2 regions of the Siphonobacter curvatus genome follow, and region 1 is predicted to be linked to the other one. Evidence: riboswitches for the same ligand, from Rfam matches in the RefSeq annotation. Region 1 holds a riboswitch; the other holds the start of a gene.
The links. Region 1 has a riboswitch for S-adenosylmethionine ahead of C5O19_RS03830 (cysteine desulfurase family protein). Riboswitches for the same ligand answer to the same signal wherever they lie in the genome.

Region 1 (12,013 bases):
GTACTTTTTGACCATTCAGCGTTTTACCTACGTATTCAAAATTGGCGTTTACGAAAGGACTGCTCAGGTTCGCCGATGCTCCACTAATGACCGAAAACTTCATCTTCGCCTTCAGCGTTTCGATGTTTTCGTTGGGAAGCATGGTGTTCAGGTATTCGTAGTATTTGGGTTGACCGACAATAACCGTGTCGGTTTTCATCCGCAGGGTCGTCAGTAATGCGTTCAGATCCAAGTTCGGAACTTTCGCGGCAAAATCCTTCGTAGCAAATTTGTTGTACTGAGCGATGGGATTCCGCATTTCGATCCGGCCCAGGTGCGAAGCGGCGATTTTCGTTTCCAGAGCCAGTATATCTTCGGCCAGCTTCTGAGCCTTAGCAGCTTCCGTACCCGTCAGCGTGAAGAGCGTGCTGATGTACTTTTTGTAAGCCTCTCGGACTTTCTGAGTCGCAGCATCGTCCTTCGTATAGTAATCTTTTTCGGGAAGTCCGGTACCCGTTTGCCGCATACTGACAATGTACGCATCGGGGTTTTTCGCATCCGCTCCTACGCCAATCCCCAGGAATGTTCCGCCCCCTTCCAGCGGGTGAGCCGCCGAGTACGCCAGCAGTGATTTGTAATCCTTGATCCGGTCAATCTCGGCCAGAATGGGCTTGATGGGTTCGTAACCGCGTTTTTCGATGGCTACCGTATCCATGCCAGACGCGTAAAAATCGCCGACGCGTTGCTCGATACTGCCTTTCTTGGCCTTGCTTTTCGCCGCCACTTCGAGAATTTCGTGAATGTGACGGTTGTTTTCATCCCGTAGAATATTAAATGAACCCCAACCCGTCTCCGAAGCTGGAATTTCCGTATTCTTCAGCCAGGCTCCGTTTGCGTACAGGAAGAAATCTTCGCGGGGACTCACCGACAAGTCCATGCCTGACAAGTCCAGGCCTTTTCGTTTGGGATCGTCACTGGGTTTGCCTACGAAAGCGGCTGTACTCAAAGCCACCAGCCCTAGGAGCAAAGCATTGTATTTTTTCATATGTGTTGATAAAATGTGGTAATCAAATTTTCAAATTTCGCACATTTTCAGGGATTCATAGGGCTTTTGCGACTATTCGGAGAATTTTATCTACTTGAACTTTCCTTTCGGTTTCCTGCTTCATAGGGATTATGCGTTCTGCTCTTTTTAGTAACGAACCAGTGAAAATTCCATCAGTCCGGGTTTATTTTCAATGGATGTAGCGAGCAATTAATCCGTATCTTTGAAACACTTCTGCGAGCAAACCCCTATTTACCATTTCATCATGGCACAAACGAAACTGACCGTCAACGGCAAAGCCTATACGATTGACGTAGATCCTGAAATGCCCCTGCTCTGGGCCATCCGGGATGTAGTGGGTCTGAAAGGTACCAAATTTGGTTGCGGTATGGCTCAGTGCGGAGCCTGTACGGTTCACCTTAATGGTTCACCCATTCGCTCCTGCTCCACCCCCGTATCGGTCGTAAAAGGACAGAAAATTACGACCATCGAAGGCATCGGTACACCCGACCATCTGCACGCCGTACAACAAGCCTGGATCGACGAACAGGTGACGCAGTGCGGTTACTGCCAGTCGGGGCAAATCATGAGTGCGGTAGCCCTGCTGAAAGAAAAACCCAAGCCGACTGACGAAGACATTGACCTGTACATGCAGGGAAACATTTGCCGCTGCGGAACCTACCAGCGGGTTCGGAAAGCGATTCACCGGGCGGCGGATTCCATCCAGGAAGCCAAGCCCGCCGCTGCGAAAAAGACGGCAAGTCTGGATCGTTAATGTTCCTTTTTCCCCGGTTCGGTTTTACTCTTTACGCCTCAGGCAATGAAAACATCCAACATCAATCGCCGGAATTTCCTCAAAACGAGTGGCTCCGCCGGAGCTTTGCTCGCCCTAGGTTTTTCGATTCCGGCTCAGTCGGAAGACGTCGTTCTTCATAAAATTCCCCAGACTACGCTCGGTCTGGAATTCAGCCCTTATATCCTCATTGACGATACGGGGAAAATTACCTTACTCAACCCCCGTCCCGACATGGGACAGGGTACGTACCAGTCGTTGCCCGCTTTGATTGCGGAAGAACTGGAAGTATCTCTTGATCAGATTCACATTAGCCAGACCAACGGTCAGGGAAAATACGGCTCCCAACTTTCGGGGGGTAGTTCTTCAGTTCGTACCCGCTGGATGCCCCTGCGGAAAGCCGGTGCGGCCGTAAAGGAAATGCTCGTACAGGCCGCAGCTAACAAGTGGCAGGTACCCGTTAGCGAGTGTTATGCCCAGGAAGCGAAGGTTTATCACAAGCCTTCGGGAAAATCCTTTACCTACGCTGAACTCGTGGGTGATGCTTCCCAACTGCCCGTACCAAAAGACCCCAAACTGAAAGACCCCAAGGATTTCAAGTTACTTGGCAAGAACATTCCCAAGCCCGACGTACCACTGAAAGTAACGGGTCAGGCCCAGTTTGGTATCGACGTAGACGTACCCGGCATGTTGTACGCCAGCATCGAACGCTGCCCGGCCATTCATGGCAATGTGGCTTCATTTGATACCACGGCGACGATGAAAGTACCGGGCGTGAAAAAGGTACTGAAAGCCGAACGGGCGATGCCCCATACCACCGTCGAAACCGTAGCGGTACTGGCCACGAACTACTGGGCAGCGGTACAGGGACGGAAAAAACTGAAGGTAAAGTGGGCACCAGTAAACGAAGCGACTTTATCGACGGAAAAGTTCTCGGCTCAGATGCACGAGCTGGCCCAAAAAGACGGCAGCGATTTCGAAGGAAATACGGGCAACTTTGCCAAAGCCTACAGCGAAGCAGCCAAGAAGGTTCAGGCCACTTATGAAACACCCTTTGCTGCACACGCTGCGATGGAACCCGTCAACGCAACGGCCTGGTTTAAGGGTGATTCAGTGGAAATCTGGGCTCCCGTACAAGGCCCCGACGGTACCATTGGCGAGGTAGCTCAGTACCTGGGCCTCAAACCCGAACAGGTGAAAGTCAACGTGACGTTTCTGGGCGGAGCTTTTGGCCGGAAAGCGTATCTGGACTTCGTGAAAGAAGCCGTGTTTTTATCCAAACAGGTCAACGCTCCTGTGAAGCTCATCTGGACGCGGGAAGATGATATGAGTCAGGGCCCGTACCGACCCGCCATGTTGAGTGTACTGGAAGGTGGTATCGACGAGAAAGGCAACGTGACGGCTTTTCACCATAAAATCATTGCGGAATCAATCCAGAAACAGGTATTCAAAGCCGACTTGAAGGGCAAGGCCGACGGCTGGGCTGAAGAAGGCATTGGCTCAAAGGACAGTCCGCTTCAAATTCCGAATATTCGGCGTAGCTACCACAATGCGAGTACCGACCTGCCCATTCTCTGGTGGCGTTCGGTGTATGCCTCGACGAACGTATTTGGGCACGAATCCTTCGTGGACGAGCTGGCTCACGCGGCGGGCAAAGATCCGCTGGATCTGCGACTGGAGTTACTGAAAGATTCCCCCCGTTTTGTGAAAGTACTGGAAACGGCGGCGGAAAAATCTGGTTACCGGGAAAAGCTGCCCGCCGGAAAAGCTCGCGGACTAGCCATTGCCCGTTCGTTTAGTACGATCTGTGCTCACGTGTTTACAGTAGCGAAAACGGCGGATGGCGTGAAGATCGAAAAAGTAGTGTCGGTGATTGACTGCGGCATGACCGTAAACCCCGATAACATCAAAGCCCAGACCGAAAGTAACATCATTTACGGTCTGACGGCGGCGATCAAAAGTCCGATTACCTTCGCCAACGGAGCTGTGGAACAAACGAACTTCCATAATTATCCGGTGCTACGCATCAACGAAACGCCGGTCATGGAAGTCCACATCATCGACAATCAGGAAGCTCCCGGTGGCGTGGGCGAACCGGGTTTACCGCCCGTCGCTCCAGCCTTGGCCAACGCCCTGTTTAATCTGACGGGGAAACGGCAACGGAAGTATCCGCTGGAATTGGTGTAATCATATAATTTAAAAAACGGGTCTTAGGGCCCGTTTTTTTTTGACCTTGTAAGGAATAAGTAAACCACTTCGACGTAAGCTAACACCAATAAAAGCCTAACTATCTAACGCGATATGATTGATTAGTTTATTTAATGTACTTCTCTCCCTTTTTGATTTAGTTAAGGCAATAGCCTTCCTGTAATGTTTGACAGCTAGAGAAACGTGGCTTTCCGTATACAAGTATCCCAGTAATAGATGATAATAACTATTTTCTAAAAAACTTAATTTTTCAACTTCACGAATAGCTTTATCATTTCCATAGACTTTAGACAAAGCAAATATTCTATTCAAAGCTATAACAGACGAGTATTTTAACAATACAAGTTGATCATATAACCGCAGAATCGGTTCCCATTTAAGGGTTCCTGTTGAGGTACTGTGCCAATAAGAAATAGCTGCTTCTATATGGTATGTTGAGACTTCATTCCCGGTACAAGCACTTGCTAAATAGTATTGACCTCTTTCAATTAATGATAAATCCCACAGATTTCTATCTTGATCTTCGAATAAAATAATTTCCCCGTAGTTATCGGTCCTTGCATCGAGCCGTGAGCTTTGAAAGCACATCAATGCAAGCAATGCCCTAGCATTTTTCGTACTGGTAGATATATTATCAACTAATGCCAATACCAGCCTGATGGCTTCAGAACACAGTTTTTTACGTATAAGCTGATCACTAGTTTTAGAATAGTAACCCTCATTAAATAATATATACAGTGTTTTAAGTACGCAATCTATTCGAGAAGTGATTTCTCCTTCAGTTAACGGTTTGATTTTAAAATGACTATTCCTTAACGTATTCTTCGCTCTAAATAAACGCTTCTTTATTGTTTCCGTTTTACTAAAAAAAGCATTCGCAATTTCTTCTACGCTAAAGCCACATATGACTTGAAGGGCTAAGGTTATTTGATTCTCTTGAGAGTTTACGGAATCACAAATGGCAAAAATCATTTGTAATTCGCTGTTTTCCAACAGTTGACCATCCAATTCAAGAATTGAATCTATTACCTGATCTTCTTGCTGATTTTTATCAACAATTAATTTTTCAAAAATCAAAAGTCGTTTTATATAATCTTTTGATTTATTGATTGCTACAGTATAAAGCCAGGCGGTAGGATTATCCGGCACTCCACTAATGGCCCAGTATTCAGAAGCTTTCAGAAAAGTATCACTAACAATATCTTCCGCTATCTCAATAGACCGAATACTAAAATGACGGCATATGGTTGCCGTCATTTTAGTATATTCCTGATGGAATAAAAGCGTTAAAAGATCCGATTGTAAGGTTAAGTCGTTCAATACTAGTCACGTTTTAGAACTTCTCTTATTTCAACACTGCCTCCCATACTAAAGATAGGATTTCTTTTTGCTATTTCTACTGCTTCATTTATGTCTTCGGCCCGAATGACTACATAACCGCTAATAAATTCCTTAATTTCTGTATAAGGTCCATCCGTTACCAGATTGTCTGGTTGCACCGTTTTAGCACTTCCTGGTAGGGGCAATAACGTATTCCCTTTATCAACAAGCCTGTTTTGTGACGCAATGTTGTCAAGCCAATTCAGTCTCTCCTGCATTTGTTCAGGCGACGGTTTGAAGTCAGCGATGTCTTTGAGTCTGAAGATTAAAGCAAATTCTTTCATGGTGAGAAAAGTTATTGTTCTACGCTATGACGATCGGGCTGATCGATTAGGGACAATCCATAGTCTAAAAATAACAAATTGCGTCCTACTCATTTCTGCCCTGCTAGTAACGCTTCGCTATATACTTCCACCGTTGTTGATGCTATGCTAGCATTAACAACAACGATATAATCCTAATAATCAACACATTAAATTGCACACACTCTCAAACTTATTTATTAATCTATAATTTCTATAGATTTTATTTGTTTTATACTTTTTCTCACACGTATCTTTGCAACGTCTTCAATTACTACGGGTAGTTGGGGCTTATACAGAAAGGAGGAGAGACAGGCTCTGCGAATCCTTAGCAACTTTCCGACACGGAATCAGTGCTAACCTGCCTAACACATTAGGAACTATAAACCCAATACCGCATGGCACTCTCCCCGACTCGAAATCGCCCGGCCTGCTTCATTCTCCGAAGCTAAGCACTGTTTTCTCGTTTGTCACGAACGTGATTTTCCGTCACGTCTGGTCACCCCTTGGATTCAACACGGGTCTGACCTTCTCATCCGATCATTCACCTTCATCAGCTTTTTCATCGCATGTCTATTTATTTCGATAACTCCGCTACTACGTCTTTATCTCCAGCCGTTCTGGAAACGATTTTACCCTATTTTACGCAACATTTCGGGAATCCGTCCTCCAATCACCGAGCGGGTCGAGAGGCGAAACGCGTGATTCAGTCCAGTCGTCGTCAAATTGCTGATTTACTAGCCCTTTCTCCCGAAGAAATCATCTTCACTTCCGGGGGTACCGAAGCCGATAATTTTGCCCTCAAGAGCAGCATTCAGCAGTATGGTATTCGTCACGTCCTGACCTCAAAAATTGAACATAAAGCCGTCTTGTTACCGCTACGTCAGTTAGAGCAGGCGGGTCAAATTCAGCTTGATTACGTCGCACTCGACGAGCAGGGACGGGTTTCTATTCCCGACCTGACCCGCTGGCTGGAAAAGCATCCTAAAGGGCTCGTCAGCCTCATGCACGCTAATAATGAGCTCGGTAACTTGCTAAATCTAGAAGAAGTGGGTGCCTTAACCCAGCACTACGGAGCCTACTTTCATACCGACACCGTTCAGAGCCTGGGTAAAGTCCACGTAGCCCTGGACGCCATTGATTTCGCTACTGCTTCGGCCCATAAATTTCGCGGTCCGAAAGGCGTTGGATTTTTGGTCGCCCGTCGGGGTCATCGCTTACCGGCCTTGCTCAGCGGCGGTGGACAGGAAGCAGGTCAACGCGGGGGCACCGAAAACGTACCGGGCATTGTGGGTCTGACCAAAGCATTGGAGCTGGCCATCACGCATCAGCAGCAGAACATCGCTCACCTGGATTCGCTGAAACGGCATTTTATTGGTGGTTTACGGAAACAGATTCCTGGTATTGCGTTTAATGGCCGATGTCAAAGCATCGACGAGACCTTACCCGGCCTGATTAATGTCGCGTTTCCTATTCTGGATGCCCCCTGCTCGCTGGTCGAAGCTTTGGATGCTCGCGGAATTGCCGTTTCTGGCGGCAGTGCCTGCTCCAACTTGGCGGGCGGCTCGCACGTACTTCAGGAAATCCCCTCCAGCTTTGGGAAAGAAAACGTACGGTTTTCCTTCGGACCGGATAATACCCGGCAGGAAATTGATGCTGCGTTGACCATTCTTACGGAATTGTACCAAACGGAGGAGGTTAGTCTGGTGGCCTAAAAAATTTTTTAACTTCTTTCAGTAGACAGAAATCTCCTGTCAGTTTTTACTTTCTCGAATTTTTTATAATCCCTTAAAAGGCGTATTTGATTAAAATCAAATACGCCTTTTAAGGGATTTATTGCAAAGCACCTCTTCTACCCTAAATCGTTTACAGGAGCTATGTTCTGTATGAACTAATGTAGTGTAGTCTTCCTTTTAAATAAAGAGTTTTTATACTGCTTTCATTAATTGCATATACTTACTTTACTAACAATTCTGATTCAATTAGAGTATTTAAAACCAAAGCTTAGTTTATTATTGCTACAGTTTCAGGCTATCGACGCGTGTAAGCTACACACCTTTTATATCTTTCTAAAAAATTCATTTATTCCCCTGTTTAAAGATTAGATTTGTGCTTTAGTTATCCCCATCGCCTATCCGTTGTCCTTTATTTGATTTATGAAATTTTTGTGGGTAGTATGGCTATGTCTGCTTGGTTATCAGACTGTAGCTCAGAATGAACGTATCATCATTGGTGATAAACCTAATTCTTACTTTTGCGTAGGATCCTTCGTTGAGTATCCGGTCTCTCTAGAAGGTAACTTTCCAGCTTCGGCTTCTTTTAGCATTGAGTTCGGTGACTCCTACTATCGAACCCCCTATCATCAGATTCCAGCGACGTACGCCAATGGTAAAATCCGTTTTCAGGTAAGCTTTCCGGCAGGACTTCATGAAAACCAGCTTTCTTCAGCTACGATTCTACGGGTAAAGAGCACGAACCCTTCGGTCGTAAGCGACTGGAGCAATGATTACTTTTACGCCTCTTTTTTACCCGTCGTTACCCTAACTTCCCGGTCGTATCAGGCGAACCCTAATAGTACTGTCCCGCTCGAATTTTCTTCATTCGGAAGCAGCACGATTACCGCTCTTTTGAGGGATGTATTAACGGCAGACAGCTTGCGGGTGACGGTAACGACCACCTCCGCCCTGAGTGATAAACGAAGTGAACCCATTCCCGTTGATAAAAACCGATCGTACGTGCTGCAATCCGTTTCTAACCGGTGCGGAACGGGCTCGGGAACGGGCAACGTTTCCATCAAGGTCAATCCTTTTTCCATCCGTACCACGTCCGTCAGTCCAGCTGAATCCTGCACGGGTAATCAGGCGGTTGTGAACTTTTCGACGGCTGGAGGAAACTTGTCCGCCAGTGGTACTTTTAAAATTCGGCTAACGCGACTGAATGACAACGGTCAGGAAGAACTTGATACGTACAAAGAGGTTTCGGCTACTTATTCCGGTAATGCACTGAGCTTCATCGTTCCTGAAAATATCGGGGAGTGGGAACGGACTTATTCCGTCCGAATTATTCAGGAAAGTCCTTACCTAATGAGTTCAAGCGATCAGGTACGTTTAAAAATATTCAACCCGGCCACCGCCCGTTTTTCGTCTGTAAATCACACCATTAACCTGGGCCAAAGACCTAACCTTTCTTTTGATTTGAAGGGTACGTATCCTCAGGTCGTCCATTTAAGCGATCAGTCCACGTATCGTAATAATGGTTATAGCCCAAAACATAACCTTTCGTTTCCTACGCAGACCACCCGTTACACTATTCAAAGCTATAGTACGGGGTGTGGAGCTGGACAGGTAGACAAAACTCCCGTTACGGTAACGGTTCAGGCGGGATTCAAAGTAGATTCTATACCCAATCAAATTTTTTGCGAAGGGCAAAATGTAACCCTGTCTTTAACGTCTAATGTACCCTTAACCGAAAAAGCGACTGTTCAGATTCGGGACTATTCCTATGGGTATCGAGGTACGCCTATTGAGGCCACTATTCGTTCCAATCAGCTTCGCTTTACTATTCCTACTTTAGGAAACAGTGGAACGGTACAAGCTCAGGATTTTATTCTTTCCATCACGGCCGGAGCCTACGTTTTTGAAACTTCTAAAATGAAAATTTCGACGAAGCCTTCTGCCTTTTTTAGTGAAGGGTATCGTCAATATAACATTAATGAAATACAGGATCTTGACTTACCCATTAAGCTGATGGGCGGCGGCCCTTACGAATTACAACTAAGCGACGGCAGGACATTACGAATTACTGAATTGTCCAGTTTAGACAGTTATTATTCGTATCCGAATTTAAGAATACGCCCCACCCAAGCCCAATCTACGTATCGGCTAACAAAGGTTAGTAATACGTGTCAGACGACGGATTTAACGAATACTTCGGGAAATACTTCCATCATTACACTGACCAAACCTGCTTCCCATGGCATTGCCTTAACGGTCCCTTATCAGGCTTACTGCGTAGGCGATTCCGTACTGATTTCTTTCCAGACTACGGGTACGTTTGGCTCCGATAATGAGTTCAGAATTCAACGGATTCTGAATGATAATCAGGTTACGGACCTCCGTACGCTCAAGGGTACGAGTGGCCGCTCCCTAAACATTCCGATTACTGAATTAAAAAATTTTTCGATTCGCATCCTTTCCACGAACCCCGTAACGCAAAGCGAAGCCGTATTCTTACCTATTCAAAAAAAGCCAACATTATCCTTAAGTACCTATGAACGAGCATTAACTGAATTATTGCCAGGAGATTCGATTCCCATGAACATATCAGAGTCGGTCACCTACGTTACCAGCCTAACCAAGCTGGTGCTGACCAATGGTAAGCAGGATTGGACGTATTACCCGGCAGCCGCCGATAATCGATCCGGGGGTTTTTATACAAATTTTTATCCGCCGGAGTCTGGTTCCTATCGTATCAAATCCGCAACGAACGTTTGTGGTACAACGTCCGGCTCAGGCGTACTGAACGTCGATCTGAAACCGTACCGCATTTTCTTTCCCACGGCTTATGCCAGTCAGAAACTCGTATTTTGCACCAAAGGCTCTTACCAACTTCCCTATGGCATAGCCGGTTCCATGCCTGGGAACGTTAAACTAATGCTGGAAGTCGCCGCCGCAAAAGACAGCGTGTTCCGGGAAATTACCAGTTCCATAGGTACTAATCTGGCGGCGTTCCAGATACCTGACACCTATACGTCAGGTTCGTACCTGATTCGATTGAGGGCGGGCGACATCCCTAGTACGGCCCTGCCTTTTGAGTTGGGAACGCTACCTACGGCAACGCTGTCGGCTGACGGACCTACGCAGGTTGACTACAGTTTACCCATGAAAATTACCTTTACGGGTCAGGGCCCTTGGAATGTAACGTGGAACGATGGCACCATTCGGGAATTTCAGCTTAACCCCAGTACGATTAGCGAACACATCAGCAAAACCAGCACTTTTGAACTGAAAGGGGTGACCAATGGCTGCGGCTACGGCAGTGTTTCGGGGAAAGTGACGGGTACCGTGAAGGCCAGACTAACCGTTAGTAGTTCGACAAATACCATTTGTAGCGGCAGTTCACTCCTGGTTCGGTACTATCTCGATGGAGAATTCAATACTTCCAATAAAATACGGGTGGGTCTGTACACGGCCCGAAAAGGATTCATCCCGCTGGATTCAGTGACGACTACGGTTTCGGGAACGATTACCGTGAAAATCCCGGCCCAATTAGAGGGTTCAGACTTCTATGAACTGCGGGTCATCACCACCTCACCTCAACTCAGTGAAAGCCGTCCGCTATACCTTTCTTTCCCACCTTCGTACCGATTGATTGGTTCTAATACCATTAATCCCGGCCAGTATTCAACGTTGCGATTGATCAATCAAAACGCAGCCTCGAACATTCAAACCACGATCAATTACGAACTATCCACGGGTCAGAAAGGCGTTTTTTACAACGATTCCAAAGAGCAAACCCTATCCGTTGCTCCTACGCAAACCACCACGTACACCATTACCAGTATTTCCAACGGTTGCGGGAAAGGTTCGGCTACGGGTTCGGCTACGGTCACGGTTAATCCACCGGCCGAACGCATGATCAATACGCAGTTTGTGAGTACGAAGTCAGGCTATGGCTACCTGTGTAAAGGGGATACAATTTTCGTCAGTTACGAAACCAAAGGCTCCTTTAGTGCTACGAATCTGATGAGCATTCAACTGTCAGACTCGCTAGGTCAGCAGTTTACTTCGCTACCCACCCTACCGAGCAATCGCGACCACGAGCTGGCGGGCATCCTACCCACGACCCTGAAGAAAGGCTCCGGCTACCGGATTCGGGTGGTGGCCTCCGATCCGTCCAGCATGAGTAGTGCCAGTGCCACCTTTTATACCACGGCGGAAAAAGCAAGCGTGAAATTCGGCGTTGCCCAACTACCTATGCAGGTGAATGGCAGCGTCTATAAACTACCGCTGGAGTTTACCGGTGATGCTCCCTTTAGCGTAAGCTGGGGCGTGGAGCCGTATTACGCTTCGTTTTTTACAAACAACCTGCGGGATAGTCTTCGCATCGAAGCCCTCTCGCCGAGTTTGACTTACAAAATCCGGCAGGTTACCAATGTTTGCGGCATTGGTACGGTCCTAGAGCCCAATACGCTGAAAGTGGAGCTCATTACGGCTACTGAACCAACGGCTTCGCACACGATTAAAGCCTTTCCCAATCCAACGACCGATCAGATTCGCGTGGAAGGCCTTCAGCCTGGAAGTACCA
Region 2 (12,013 bases), on a different contig from region 1:
TCTTTACAGAATCGGTAGCTACCATTCGTTTCGTTTCAACAAAGCCAGAGCTCGCAGTTACATCATAGATCGGTACATAAATAAATCTAATATTTTCTTTAGCGACTTCATATCGCTGAGATGTACTCCAAAAGAAATAACCTCCCCCCAGGCCAAGCGACAAAAGACCTACCCCAAGTAGCCAATTCTTCCAACGATAATAAAAGGACAGCTCTCTTAATTGAATGGGGTATTTTGTTTGAAGACTACGAATAAGTGCTCTATTTCTTTTCCTTTCAAACGTTTTGTATTTATTAATCCAGGTCAATTCTTCTGCGTACCACCTTTTCCAGTCGGCATTACTTTGAATTTGTATTTCTGCTTCTGCTCTTTCAACTTCAGTCAAGCGATGATGAATAAACAGCCTTAACTGCTCTCGTATTTCTTCTTCATTCATGGATTCTTTATTCATTACATTTCTAGGTCTGAGTGCAGGAAAGGTAAAATTTCATGAAGCTCGAATAGCATCTGTCTTTCATAATATTATCCACATACCCACGCGTACGGTTAACTATTTCGGCCATTTCCTCACTTCTGTAGCCAAAGTAAAATCTTAGTCGTAACAATTTTTCGCACAGAGGATCAGTTTCCTTTAACGATTCCATAGCCCACACCAGACATTCATCAACTTCCTCCTGAGGAGCGATGATATCCTCCATTCCTTCGTTTATTTCTTCTTCCCTGTAAAGATTTCTATATCGACTATATATTTTATTTCTCAAGATCCCCATGAAGTACTTCCCTAGTTCCACCCCTTGACTCAATGCTTTCAATGCGTTGTCAGGCTTTTCAAAGACCCCCAAAAAAGTATCATTAAGCAACTCCTGACACTCGGTCTTATGTTTAGTAAATCCTATTTTCTTATTCAGGTGTTTAACTAAAGCGGAACGATAAGGATAAGGACTCTTCTCTTTATATATCAATTCAAAGGTTGCGTTCCGTTCCTCTTCACTTCCCTGAATAAACGTTAAAAGGATCTCGTATTCGCTTTTCATTTAAATCTATAGTTACACCTCTAATGTACATAATTTAAATGTGTATCCTCTCCAGATATTTAAAAATTGGATCATAAACTCAGCTACAAAAGGTTTCAATTTGATAAAAGATAGTTTAAACATCATGAATCGATGATTTAAGCTAATAGCTGGAATTGAGATGTATGCATCGCTATTATAGTAATTCAAATTTTGATGACGTGTTTCTAATCTAAGAAAAGCAGATTAGCTCGAAGACCCTTCCTGGGTTAGCAAACAGTTCCTCAATAATAGCCTGAATCCGAGCCTGGGCTTCGGCCAGACTCCTAAACACCCAATGCTTGACTTGCGCAAGGAAAGCTGCGTATCCTTGACCCGTAAAAGGGACGATACAACTAAACGATCTTCCACCCGATACGCACCGGTGACACGGGAGGAGGCCCCCTGGGCGACCACTACCGGCCTAGCTCCGTCGGGGTGCCCGCCCGCAACTCATCCGCGCGGCGTCCGCAGGGCAGAGAATTGCCTGAGGGCCGAAGTCAGCCCCTATCTGATTAAACTTTTTTAAAATCTATGATGGCACTGGCCGTTTGTTGAGCATGAACAGGTCGAGCTGTTTTGGACTTGATTTGTAGCCGTTTCATAGATCGAATACGCCCCGCACTCAACCCCTAAACTTCCGGCCAGATAGGCTTGAATATCCGCTAGTGTCTGGGCGGTTCGCCGCGCGGCCTGATCATCAAACAGAAATCGACATAAATGGCTGATCTGGTTGGTGGACAGTTTACTAAAATAAGTGGCTTTGCGCGGTTGAAGTAAGGCTCCGAACCTTTGTTGGTAATAGGTTTTTCAGACCCGTTGCGCTTGTCATAGACTTAAATTAACCTATTGAACATCCGCAGCTTAGGCAGTGCATTACCCGTCTTTCAACAAGGGTAAAACCGAACATGATCTCTAAATTACGCGTTAGTTTATTGCTTCTCAATAGTTTGTAAGACGTGAAGTTCTTCTTTAATTTTAGTTGCATAATCCATTGCGCCAATATATGACAGTAAGCTTCTGATTTATTAGTACATTTCATTATAGTACTAGTTTTAATGAAAGAATCTTTTAAATATTTAAAAAGTCATTGATATTAGATTAGTTTAATAACAAGTCGAATATGTCAATTTATAATCTTGTTATTGATTGACAGGTAACGAATTCCTATGATTTATAACGTAGAATAGGTGATGTAATTCAATTATCTTTTAGTATTAGTCGTCTGTAAAATGTCATACATTTCCCGGATCTTTCAAAACCATTTAGCTGTTAACATTTCTGCTTCTATTCTTTTATCGATTCAAAAATCTCATGATCCATAAGCGGACATGAGGCGCATTCCAAGCATTCGGATTAAAATCGTTGATTAGTGGTTTTCCCTAAGAACCACTTTTCCATCAAGCCACTCATCGTTTTAATTCTATCCCCAATTAAGTTATCAAGTAAATACATAATGCGTATCTACACATGGCGATCCCAGTCTTGAGTGAGTATCTATAGCTTATTTAGTACATCTTATTAAAGCGGCTTGAGTAGACTAAGTTATAGGTTACGCAACTCCAGTGCTCAAGGGTACTTAATTTTCATCACACCCATATAAAGTATCTTGGTGTGATGATAAGTCTTGCCCAAACGATAGCTCAACGGATTGACCAATTGGCTGAAGATGTGAGCTTTGGCTACGACCAGCTTGGCCTTTCCAAAGAGCAATATCAAACCGCAGCAAAAGCTCCGAATAGGCTTCAGCAAAAGGGCATCATTAGAAAAATATCGAAGGGTCGATTCTATCCCAAACAAACCCTTTATATTTGTTATAAGCAAATGTAATTAGGACAAATGTAACTAGAATTCGTTACTGCTCTCTGGATGTCCTACTCAGCTAAGAACTAGATTACGCTTTCCTGGATGGGCAGCAGTGCTGCATTAGACTCTATAGTAGGTGCGAGGGTACCGCCGGTTAATCTCTCATGAAGACTCACGCATCATTAACTTTATGACCGCCGTATGCATTCTACGTTTACGATTACCATGCTGGCCCCTTCCGGGGAAGGAAAGACCACCTATCTATCCTCGTTAGTAGACGCCGTTCAAAAAGATTTTCTTACCCATATACCGCTGGAATTTAACTTAGATGCTGAGGCTGAACAGGCCTTAACCCAGGAAAAGCAAAAATTAGTCACTACGCTTAGTAAAGGTACCATTGGCTATCGGGATGGCATTCAGTCAACGGCCGACGTAGGCGAGTACACCCTAGACATTGCGCATCCTTCGGATGATCCCTTTTTAACCCTTCGCTTTGTGGATCTACCCGGCGAATGGTTGCAGGAGGATCCGGACCGTGTATCCGCCTATGTGGATCGTTCCACGGCTATATTCATTCCCGTCGATACGGCTAGCTTGATGAACGACATCCGGGGTAACCACGATCAGCAGGCCATACTGGACATTTTAATCCAAGCCTTTGATGCGCTCACCGAGCCGCGTTTGGTGATTTTCATTCCGACCAAAGCAGAAACGTACGTAGGGACCCGGGAAGGGACCCAGCAGGTGATGGACAAAATAGCGGAGGTGTACGCGCCCCTGATGCATTTTTTGACGCAGCAAAGCCTGGTACGCGTAGCGATTATTCCCATCGAGACCCTGGGTAGTAGTCAATTGATGTATTTCACCCGCGGTGGAAGCAATCAACTCCTCCAACCCGTCTTCAGCGTTACGGAGCGTCATCGGTTCAATCCCCGCAACACCGAGTATCCCTTGGTTTATTTACTAAGCTTTATCTTTGAACTCTATTACCTGCGGCGAAGCTATGGAGTGATGGGTTTTTTTCGAAACTTATTTCGAGGCGTACACTACCTGAAAAATTACTCCCGGCAGTTAGGCCAGCCGTTTGCAACCCTGCCCGAGTTTAAAGTCATTAACGAAGGCTTTATGCAGATCCAAAAGCGTTGAGAAAAGGACTCATCACCAGCGATCATTCTGTTTCGGATTAATTTGAAAGCGCCTGTCTAAAAGCTTTGGCACGGTCAGGAAATGACTGCTTGGAGCAAGGGTAGCATAGGCTTGTCCAGTTAATTTTTATAGTTAGAACGAATTATATGACGGATTTTCCTCTTTTTAAAAGCCTGTTTAACGATGTGTGGCAGGAGCTAACCAATGCCTGCCAGCAGCATTTAAAGGGACTCGATCAGGCGCGTAATTTGCCTAATCTGTCCATGCAGGAAAAGTTCGATTCCATCCAGGAAGCCTGCCGGCGTCAGTTAGCTTCCCTGTCGACGCAGACGATTGAACTTACCCACCATTCATTAGGCTCGTATAATAAAACCTATGAGGTCTACCTCAATGAATACCGGACGTTCATTACCCGCGAATTTTTAACCTTGGGCGACACCCTCAATCAGGGACTTGCGCAGGCCAAGCAGGGAATCTTTGATCGGATGCAGCAGGAAGGTCGTTTGAAAGGGGTGTCCGAAAAGGATTTGCCTTTTGAAGAATCGTTACTCCGGGAGATGGCCATACTGCCGGACCTGGAAATGCCTTTACGCTGGTTTAAGGAATTCCACGTGTCGTATCTGGGATCCTTGCACTTTAAAATTCGGGAACACCTGGACATCCTCAAGCCGGATTTCATTTTCATTCACCTTTCCCGGGATGCTTCCGCGCAGGACATCCTGCTATACATCACCAATTCAGTCGAAGACTGTCTGGATCGGATTCAGGAGGAGTACGAAGCCTGGGCTAAAGATTTGAATAAAATGTCCTTTGCTTTAGTCGAAGAAGTACTCGATCAACTCTTTCGGGCTAAAAACGCCCGGGATCACTGGGAAATCTTTTACTACCGCCATCGCACCATGATTTGGCCCGAAACGTATCAGGGCTGGTCTTCCAAGCAGGAAGCCCTAAAGCAGGGACAGGCGCAACTCGAGCAGTTAAAACACTTCCTTTCGTAAGTAGTGAATCGTCCTTACCCAGCAAGTAAGGACTTTTTTTTGCCCTTGGCAGGGATAAGCCGAAGTCGGCTCGCAGGAAGAAGTAGCGGGCTACTAGTTATTCAGTAAGTGCAGCAGGAGAAATTGCTTATCAAAAGATAGCTAGAGGCCAGGTATAAACCCTTGAGAATAAAGTATTAGTTAACCAATCTATGTCGATACTTGTATTTTTAGGCTAATTAATAAAACAAATTTTATTAATGATTGATATACGTTTTATGGGTACTCGTCGACACAATTTGAGTTTTGTTAACAAAATGATTTTTCTTTTATAGCTACGTATATAATTTAGGGTAATTAAAATTATTCGCTCATTTTTTAATCTTGGCGGGTTAAAAAATAACTTAGTAAAAGCCTATCCATGTTGTGGATAGGCTTTTTCGTTGCTTAGTCCTCATCGTCGAGTTTTCCTAACGAAACCGTCAACTTAAGCCCCGCAAATACATTATCAAGGCCGTGGTTAGGCCGAATCAAACCCGCATTGGATACATGGCGTACCCCAATTTTGACTTCCGCGTTGATGCGCTGGTAGATGGGATAGTGAAAACCGATCCGGATATTATTCGAGAAAATAAAGCCCGGGGCCTGGCGTACGGGCGTTGAATGGATGTAATGGGGGCCCGTGCTACTTGAAATCGTAAAGTACCGGCGGGTGGACCGATCATCTAAATAGGCGTGGAAAATAACGCCGACGTTAACTCCCGCTTCCCAGGTATCCTGCAGGGTTTCTACCTTCCAGTCGCGGTAGGTGGCCAGGTTGAACTGGGGTTGTAACAACAAATTGACGGCTACGTTCTTTTTAATCGTTTGAATCAGGGGTTTTTGGTATTCCAACTCAATGAGGGTGGCGTAATAATCGTAGTCCTGATTCATTTTATACCCACTCTTCAGGCTGTGTTCTACGGTTACACCGACATAGTGGTGCGTATTCTGGCGGTAATACGTGGAATCCTGCGCCCATAGGGCATCTGAGCCTAGCAGGGCTAGGCTGGTAAGTACAATAGCTTTCATGGCGGTTACTTGCTAGTAGTGGTTGTTGGCGGACATAGAGCTACTAGGTCAGGCAGTAAACCTGATTACCAATGGGAAATAAAACCATCATTAGACCGGGAAAAGCCTAAGGCGATAGGCTTCCTGCGACCGGCGTCTACTCATGTAAAGGATGGATGGTACGAGTTAAATACGGGTAAATGGACGTTGATAATTCAGTTTAAAGCAAAGGTTCGTGGGTAAAATCGTGTACCGATAAGCCCTATACGAAGCAGTGGGTGTAGGGTTTAGCGGTAAGAGTCCCGCTTGATAAGCCCATTTCTGATGCTACGTATAGTCTTATATTATTCTTAACAAAAGTCCATGCCAGCCTTGGTTGGCGCGTGATCTGGACACTTTTTTCTGTGAAAAGCTCCGGTGGCAGCAAAGTCGTAAGGCTAGAATCCTGCGTAATAGTTATCTTTTCTTTGAATGGCTAGTATGCTAAGTATAAACGCTTAAGATACCTGATTTGCCTAAAAAATCTTATCTTTTTCAAAGGATTATACGAGTGCTAAAGGTTAAAAACAGATTAAAAAAGTATTTATAGTAAAAGAAATACTTAGGTTTTATGCCTGCAGAAATGGTATGAGACAGTAAAGAAGCCTGCGGGAGCAGGAGGAAAGAAAATAGCTCCAGCCACTACCCCGGTTGGGCAAAATTGTAGGGGAAACTACCAGGTAGGCCTCTTTTGAAGCTTCGTAGGCAATAAAATTTGCAAAAATAAGTCGATTTTTTCACGTCCCGGGTAATTCGCAGATTACTAAGCCAATAGACATGCCTAGGTACGCATTTTATGGCGCGAGCACGATTTTTTTAGCCCTTATTAAACGAGCACTGGCTGACAAACGAGAAAAGGATCACTTGCTTTTACTTCCTGGATGTATTTACTTTAGGACGTTGTCCAAGAAAAACGTTCTCGTTTACCCCATAACTCATACCGCCATATGTGTTTTAGATTTCCAGATAGGAAATGCTTGACGCGGCCCATGAGTGTTTGATAAGCCTCTCCTGCCGCCATTGGATGGGTTTGCGCACTCCCGGTTATCCTTTCTAAGGGTATCCGGGTTTTGTGTTTGTAAGGGGGTAATTCTTGTCTTTCCAGCTCCGTTGCCTTGGATACCTTCGGTCTTTCCCGTAGCCTGACGCCTACGAATCCATATGAACCGGTACAAACGGTTTCGCGTCCCGCTTTCGATGCTACTGATTGGAACGTAAGCCTACTTTGCTACGTACGAAGCCAGAAGTAAGGCTGCCGGGTGGTTAGCCCTAGCGAGTTAGGCTTGCAGGAGTGCTGCTAACACAGGCTGCTGGCCATGCTTATGAATCCAGGGATTTTAATGGAAACTTGGGGGGTAGGGTTTGACTTCTACCGTCACTCAAATAAATCCGCTGGGTAGTAGCATCAAAACTGCGAATGTGGCGCAAATTGGCTAAGATGTGCGGGAGCTCTTGGGTGAGCTGGGCAAAATCGTAATTTTCCTGCAGGGCCTGGCTCACTTTTTCAAGGAGGGCATCCGATTCAATGCGGTGCCCATTGATTAAATGAATCGTGTAGGGCAGGGCCAGAAACGAAATATTATCCACGGCAATGTATTCGCGCACCCCTTTGCGAACGTCGACTTGTACGCGGTCGCGGATGATGAGCTCTTCCTCTTCCTCCAAAGCCCCCAGTTGATTGGACAACTCCCAGGTGCGGATAGTTTTGGTCATTAACTCGTTTTCTACCAAAAAACCATCGTGACCGTAGAGCGAGTCAATTTCGGTAAGCTCAGCATTGGGAATGTAGCGGGCCAGAAACCGCTGCTCTTCTACGGGAAATAAAACATCGGATTGAATGCCAATGATGAGCGTCTGGGCTTTGATTTGGTTTAAGGCGCTCATGGCTCCCCCGCGGTTTCTACCCACATCGTGGGAATCCATCATCTGGGAGAGGGTATAGTAAGAAAACGCATTAAAGCGCTTGGCAATTTTTTCCCCCTGATAGCGCTGGTACGAGCTCGCCCGGAAGTGTTCCAGAGCTGATTCTTCGCGCGCCTGGGTAAATTCATACATCACCGCACTGCGGTAACTCAGCAGGGCCGTAGCCCGAGCTGCCTTCATGCCCTGCAGACCCGCGTCGGCGCGCCGCTCCTGCCAGGTTTGATCGGCTTCAATGGCCATGCGTTGGGATTCATTAAAGGCAATGCCCCAGGGCGACATGCGGGCGTTGGTGGCAATGAGAATGAGTTGTTTAAAAAGGTCGGGTTGCTGAATGGCCCATTCCAGGGCTTGCTGGCCCCCCAGCGAGCCGCCCACCAGCATGCGAATGCGGGTAAGACCCAAGTGTTGCCGCAGTAAATCCAGGCTACCAACCACATCCCGAATGGTAATCAACGGAAAATCCTGATAATAGGGTTCTCCGGTCAGGGGATTCATGGAAAGCGCTGAGGTTGAGCCGTAAGCGGATCCGAGTACATTTGCACAGACGATAAAATATTGACGCGTATCGAGCAGTTTGCCTTCCCCCACCAGGCCGTTCCACCAGTCGGTTACGTCCGAGTTTCCCGTCAACGCATGGCAAATCCATACCACATTATCGGCCGCCGCATTCAGCGTTCCGAACGTATGATAAGCCAGTTGAATTTCGGGCAGTACCTGACCACATTCCAGTGAAAACTCCTGCGGGTAATGAAAAATTTGTAAAGCAGACAACTTGAAAAGCATTAATGGTAAAACGTGTATGCGTTACGAAAGAACGGGTCAAAACCCGCTCTTTCGTATAAGACTTAGACTGCCAACGCGGCGGCCAGCGCCTGCTCGATATCGGCCTTGATATCCTCAATGTGCTCAAGTCCCAGCGATACCCGTAGCAATCCCGGTGCCACGCCGGCACTGGCTTGTTCGGATTCGGAAAGCTGGGAGTGCGTCGTGCTGGCGGGATGAATAATGAGCGTTTTGGCGTCGCCTACGTTTGCCACGTGACTAATGAGTTGTAAGTGGTTGACCAGGCGGTCCGCTACGTCTTTTCCCGCCCGTAGCTTAAAGGTCAACACGCCCCCAAAGCCCCGCGTCAGGTACTTCTGCGCTAGTTCGTGGTAAGGACTGCTGGCTAGGCCGGGGTAATTGACGTATTCCACGGCGGAATGGCCCTGCAGCCACTCGGCCAGCGCCAGCGCATTGTCGTTGGTGCGCTCCACGCGCAGGGAAAGCGTTTCGAGTCCCTGCAAGAGTAAAAAGCTATTAAACGGGGCCTGAGATGGTCCCCAGTCGCGCAGGCCTTCGACCCGGGCCCGGATGATAAACTGAATATTACCAAAGGGACCCCCTACGCCGAAGACATCATTTAACACTAAGCCGTGGTAGCTGGGCGAAGGCTGGGTAAACTGTGGATACTTGCCATTACCCCAGTTATACGTACCCCCATCTACAATCACACCGCCCATGGTCGTCCCGTGGCCCCCAATCCATTTGGTGGCGGAGCTCACGACAATATGGGCCCCGTGTTTAAGCGGCTGGGCAATGGCACCGCCCGCACCGAAGGTATTATCCACGATCAGGGGCAAATCGTACTTTTGCGCCAGGGCAGCAAAGGCGTCAAAATCTGGAATGTTAAAGCCGGGATTGCCAATGGTTTCCAGGTACAAGAATTTCGTCTTCTCATCAATCAGGCGCTCGAAGGATTCTACTTTATCACCGTCGGCAAAGCGGGCTTCCACGCCAATATTTTTAAAGGAGTTCTTAAACTGATTGTAGCTACCCCCGTAGAGGTAGGAAGTCGTCACAAAGTTGTCCCCTACGGTCGTAATATTATTGATGGCGATAAACTGAGCGGCGTGTCCCGAGGCTACCGATAGCGCGGCAACGCCTCCTTCCAGCGCAGCGATGCGTTTTTCAAACACATCGTGCGTCGGGTTCATAATTCGCGTATAGATATTACCGAACTCTTGTAGACCAAAGAGCCGGGCGCCGTGCTCGGAATCATTGAACTGATAAGCCGTGGTTTGATAAATGGGGACGGCTCGGGCGTTGGTAGCGGGATCAATCTGTTGCCCCGCGTGTAGCTGGAGCGTTTCAAAACGTAATTCAGACATGTTGTTGCAGAATTAATGCGTGAAAAGAAAATAAATAGGATTTAGAGTAAGCGTTGAATACCCCTGAAGCGATATTCCGTATGCAACCAACAAAAAGAGTAGCAAGCCCGAAAAGGCAGAATGTAAACCAACGAAGGAACAAGAAGGTGGGGCGAAGATGCCGCCCCGGGCGATGGGGTAGTCCGTTGCATAAAGGGTGCTTCACTTATCTCTCCCTGAAGACCTTCTTCAGGGCAGGAATTAGCACCTTGTTCCCCATGGAATAGGTTGCCAGCGGTTCACAGAGCCCGTCTCTCCCCGCTTCTCGATAAGCCAACGCGCGCAAACGGCTGACTTTTCAGCTGCAAACTTACGCAAGGAATAAACAATGTTAAAAAGAAGGCAAGATTTTTTGTCGGCCTGCGCTGGATGGAGTTTAAGAGTAGGTATGGGAATCCTTTCGGTATGAACTATTTTTGCCTGGTAGGGGCTTATCCCTTATCGATGACTAATTGCTAGCGTATGGAAAATCCCGTTCTCATTTTTGGAGCTAAAACCCTGGGTAAAACCGCCCTGGATATTTTTAATCGTAATCAAGTGCTCGTGTATGGCTTTTTAGACGATGATGAAACCACGCACGGGACCGAAATCGGGGATATTTCCGTCTTTGGGGCCACCGATAATGAAGGCTTTACCAAGCTCATTGGCCAGAAGTGTGAAGCGTTCGTAGCGGTAGAGGACCGCACGGAGCGTAAAAGTCTGGTTGAATTCCTGCACGAAACCCGGCAGGTGCAACCCGTCAATGCCGTCCATCCTTCCGCCATTATTTCCGAAGATGCCCACGTGGGTCATGGGAATCTCGTAGCTGCTGGCGTAATTCTTCAGCCCTTTTCCAAGGTAAATAACCATTGTCTGCTGCACGCGGGAGCCATCGTGGATACGGAAGCGGAACTTGAAGATTTTGTGCAAGTCGGTGCGGGAAGTGTGATTGGCACGGGCGCAAAGATTGGTGAGAATACCTTTATTGGGGCCGGGGTAACGATTGTAGCGGGCGTAGAAATTGGAAAAAATGCGCGCATTGGGGCCGGTTCAGTCGTGATTGAAAATATCGCAGCGGGTGCTACGGTCTTTGGCAATCCGGCAAAAAAGATGTAAAAGTTAAGCTTATCATCTGGTAAAAAAAGCGCTTCCTGTCAACGAAGCGCTTTTTTTATGGCCCGCTTAAAGAAGCGATAAACAGCGGCACGAATGCGCATGATAGGTCCTTAACTTGGCAAGATAAATCCCGTAAAGTCTCCCTTAAAAGGAAGGGAGCTACGAAACTAATAATTGTATTTTTTTTATAACAAAAGTGACATATCAAATGTTATGTGGCTGAAAACGTTCTAGGGGGCTGATACAAAAGGAATTAACGATTGTTGCAACAGCCCCTGTAAACGTCTTCGTTGAATTGGTATAATTTTTTTAATATTCTTCTGCCCCAGCTTGAATCTATGGAAAGCCTGTAAAGTTTAATTAAAATATAGGCGATCGGTTTTTCGAAAAAAATCTTTTCTACACATCCAAAACTTCTGGATCTACGTAGTTTTAGGTGATAAGCCATTGCTTATTAGTGGCGCGTTTAAACCGTTCATTTGCTCGTGGCAAACCGATGAAAGGTATTAGACTCACTTTGGGAAACGGATGATTTTTACGAATTGCGGTTTTTACGAGTTTCGAACCCATTGAATTATTTTAAATTTTTACGTAGGTCCGTACGGATGTAGCACGGATGATAAAAGGGCCTTTATACGCATCTCATGGACGATTTGCTTGCTTTCAAAAGCACGGAGCTTTACGCCGCTAGGGAGTAAGCACACATCTAACCCCTTACTATATTATGAATACGGAA

Region 2: linked by a shared signal. The riboswitch ahead of C5O19_RS18730 (O-acetylhomoserine aminocarboxypropyltransferase/cysteine synthase family protein) and the one ahead of C5O19_RS03830 (cysteine desulfurase family protein) in region 1 are both predicted to bind S-adenosylmethionine.

What each region holds. Positions count from the first base shown of each region.
Region 1 covers NZ_PTRA01000001.1:959,228-971,240, reverse strand. The annotation lists gene C5O19_RS03855 (M13 family metallopeptidase) at 1-1,024, opposite strand, end outside; gene C5O19_RS03850 ((2Fe-2S)-binding protein) at 1,290-1,799, shown strand; gene C5O19_RS03845 (molybdopterin cofactor-binding domain-containing protein) at 1,845-4,004, shown strand; gene C5O19_RS03840 (RNA polymerase sigma factor) at 4,101-5,345, opposite strand; gene C5O19_RS03835 (YciI family protein) at 5,348-5,689, opposite strand; SAM riboswitch class I at 5,996-6,096, shown strand; gene C5O19_RS03830 (cysteine desulfurase family protein) at 6,277-7,422, shown strand; gene C5O19_RS03825 (T9SS type A sorting domain-containing protein) at 7,864-12,013, shown strand, end outside.
Region 2 covers NZ_PTRA01000003.1:386,529-398,541, forward strand. The annotation lists gene C5O19_RS18695 (hypothetical protein) at 1-436, opposite strand, end outside; gene C5O19_RS18700 (RNA polymerase sigma factor) at 459-1,034, opposite strand; gene C5O19_RS18710 (TRAFAC clade GTPase domain-containing protein) at 3,060-4,004, shown strand; gene C5O19_RS18715 (hypothetical protein) at 4,151-5,002, shown strand; gene C5O19_RS18720 (acyloxyacyl hydrolase) at 5,429-6,052, opposite strand; gene C5O19_RS18725 (homoserine O-acetyltransferase family protein) at 7,391-8,764, opposite strand; gene C5O19_RS18730 (O-acetylhomoserine aminocarboxypropyltransferase/cysteine synthase family protein) at 8,839-10,143, opposite strand; SAM riboswitch class I at 10,346-10,457, opposite strand; gene C5O19_RS18735 (acetyltransferase) at 10,645-11,277, shown strand; gene C5O19_RS18740 (tyrosine-protein phosphatase) at 12,002-12,013, shown strand, end outside.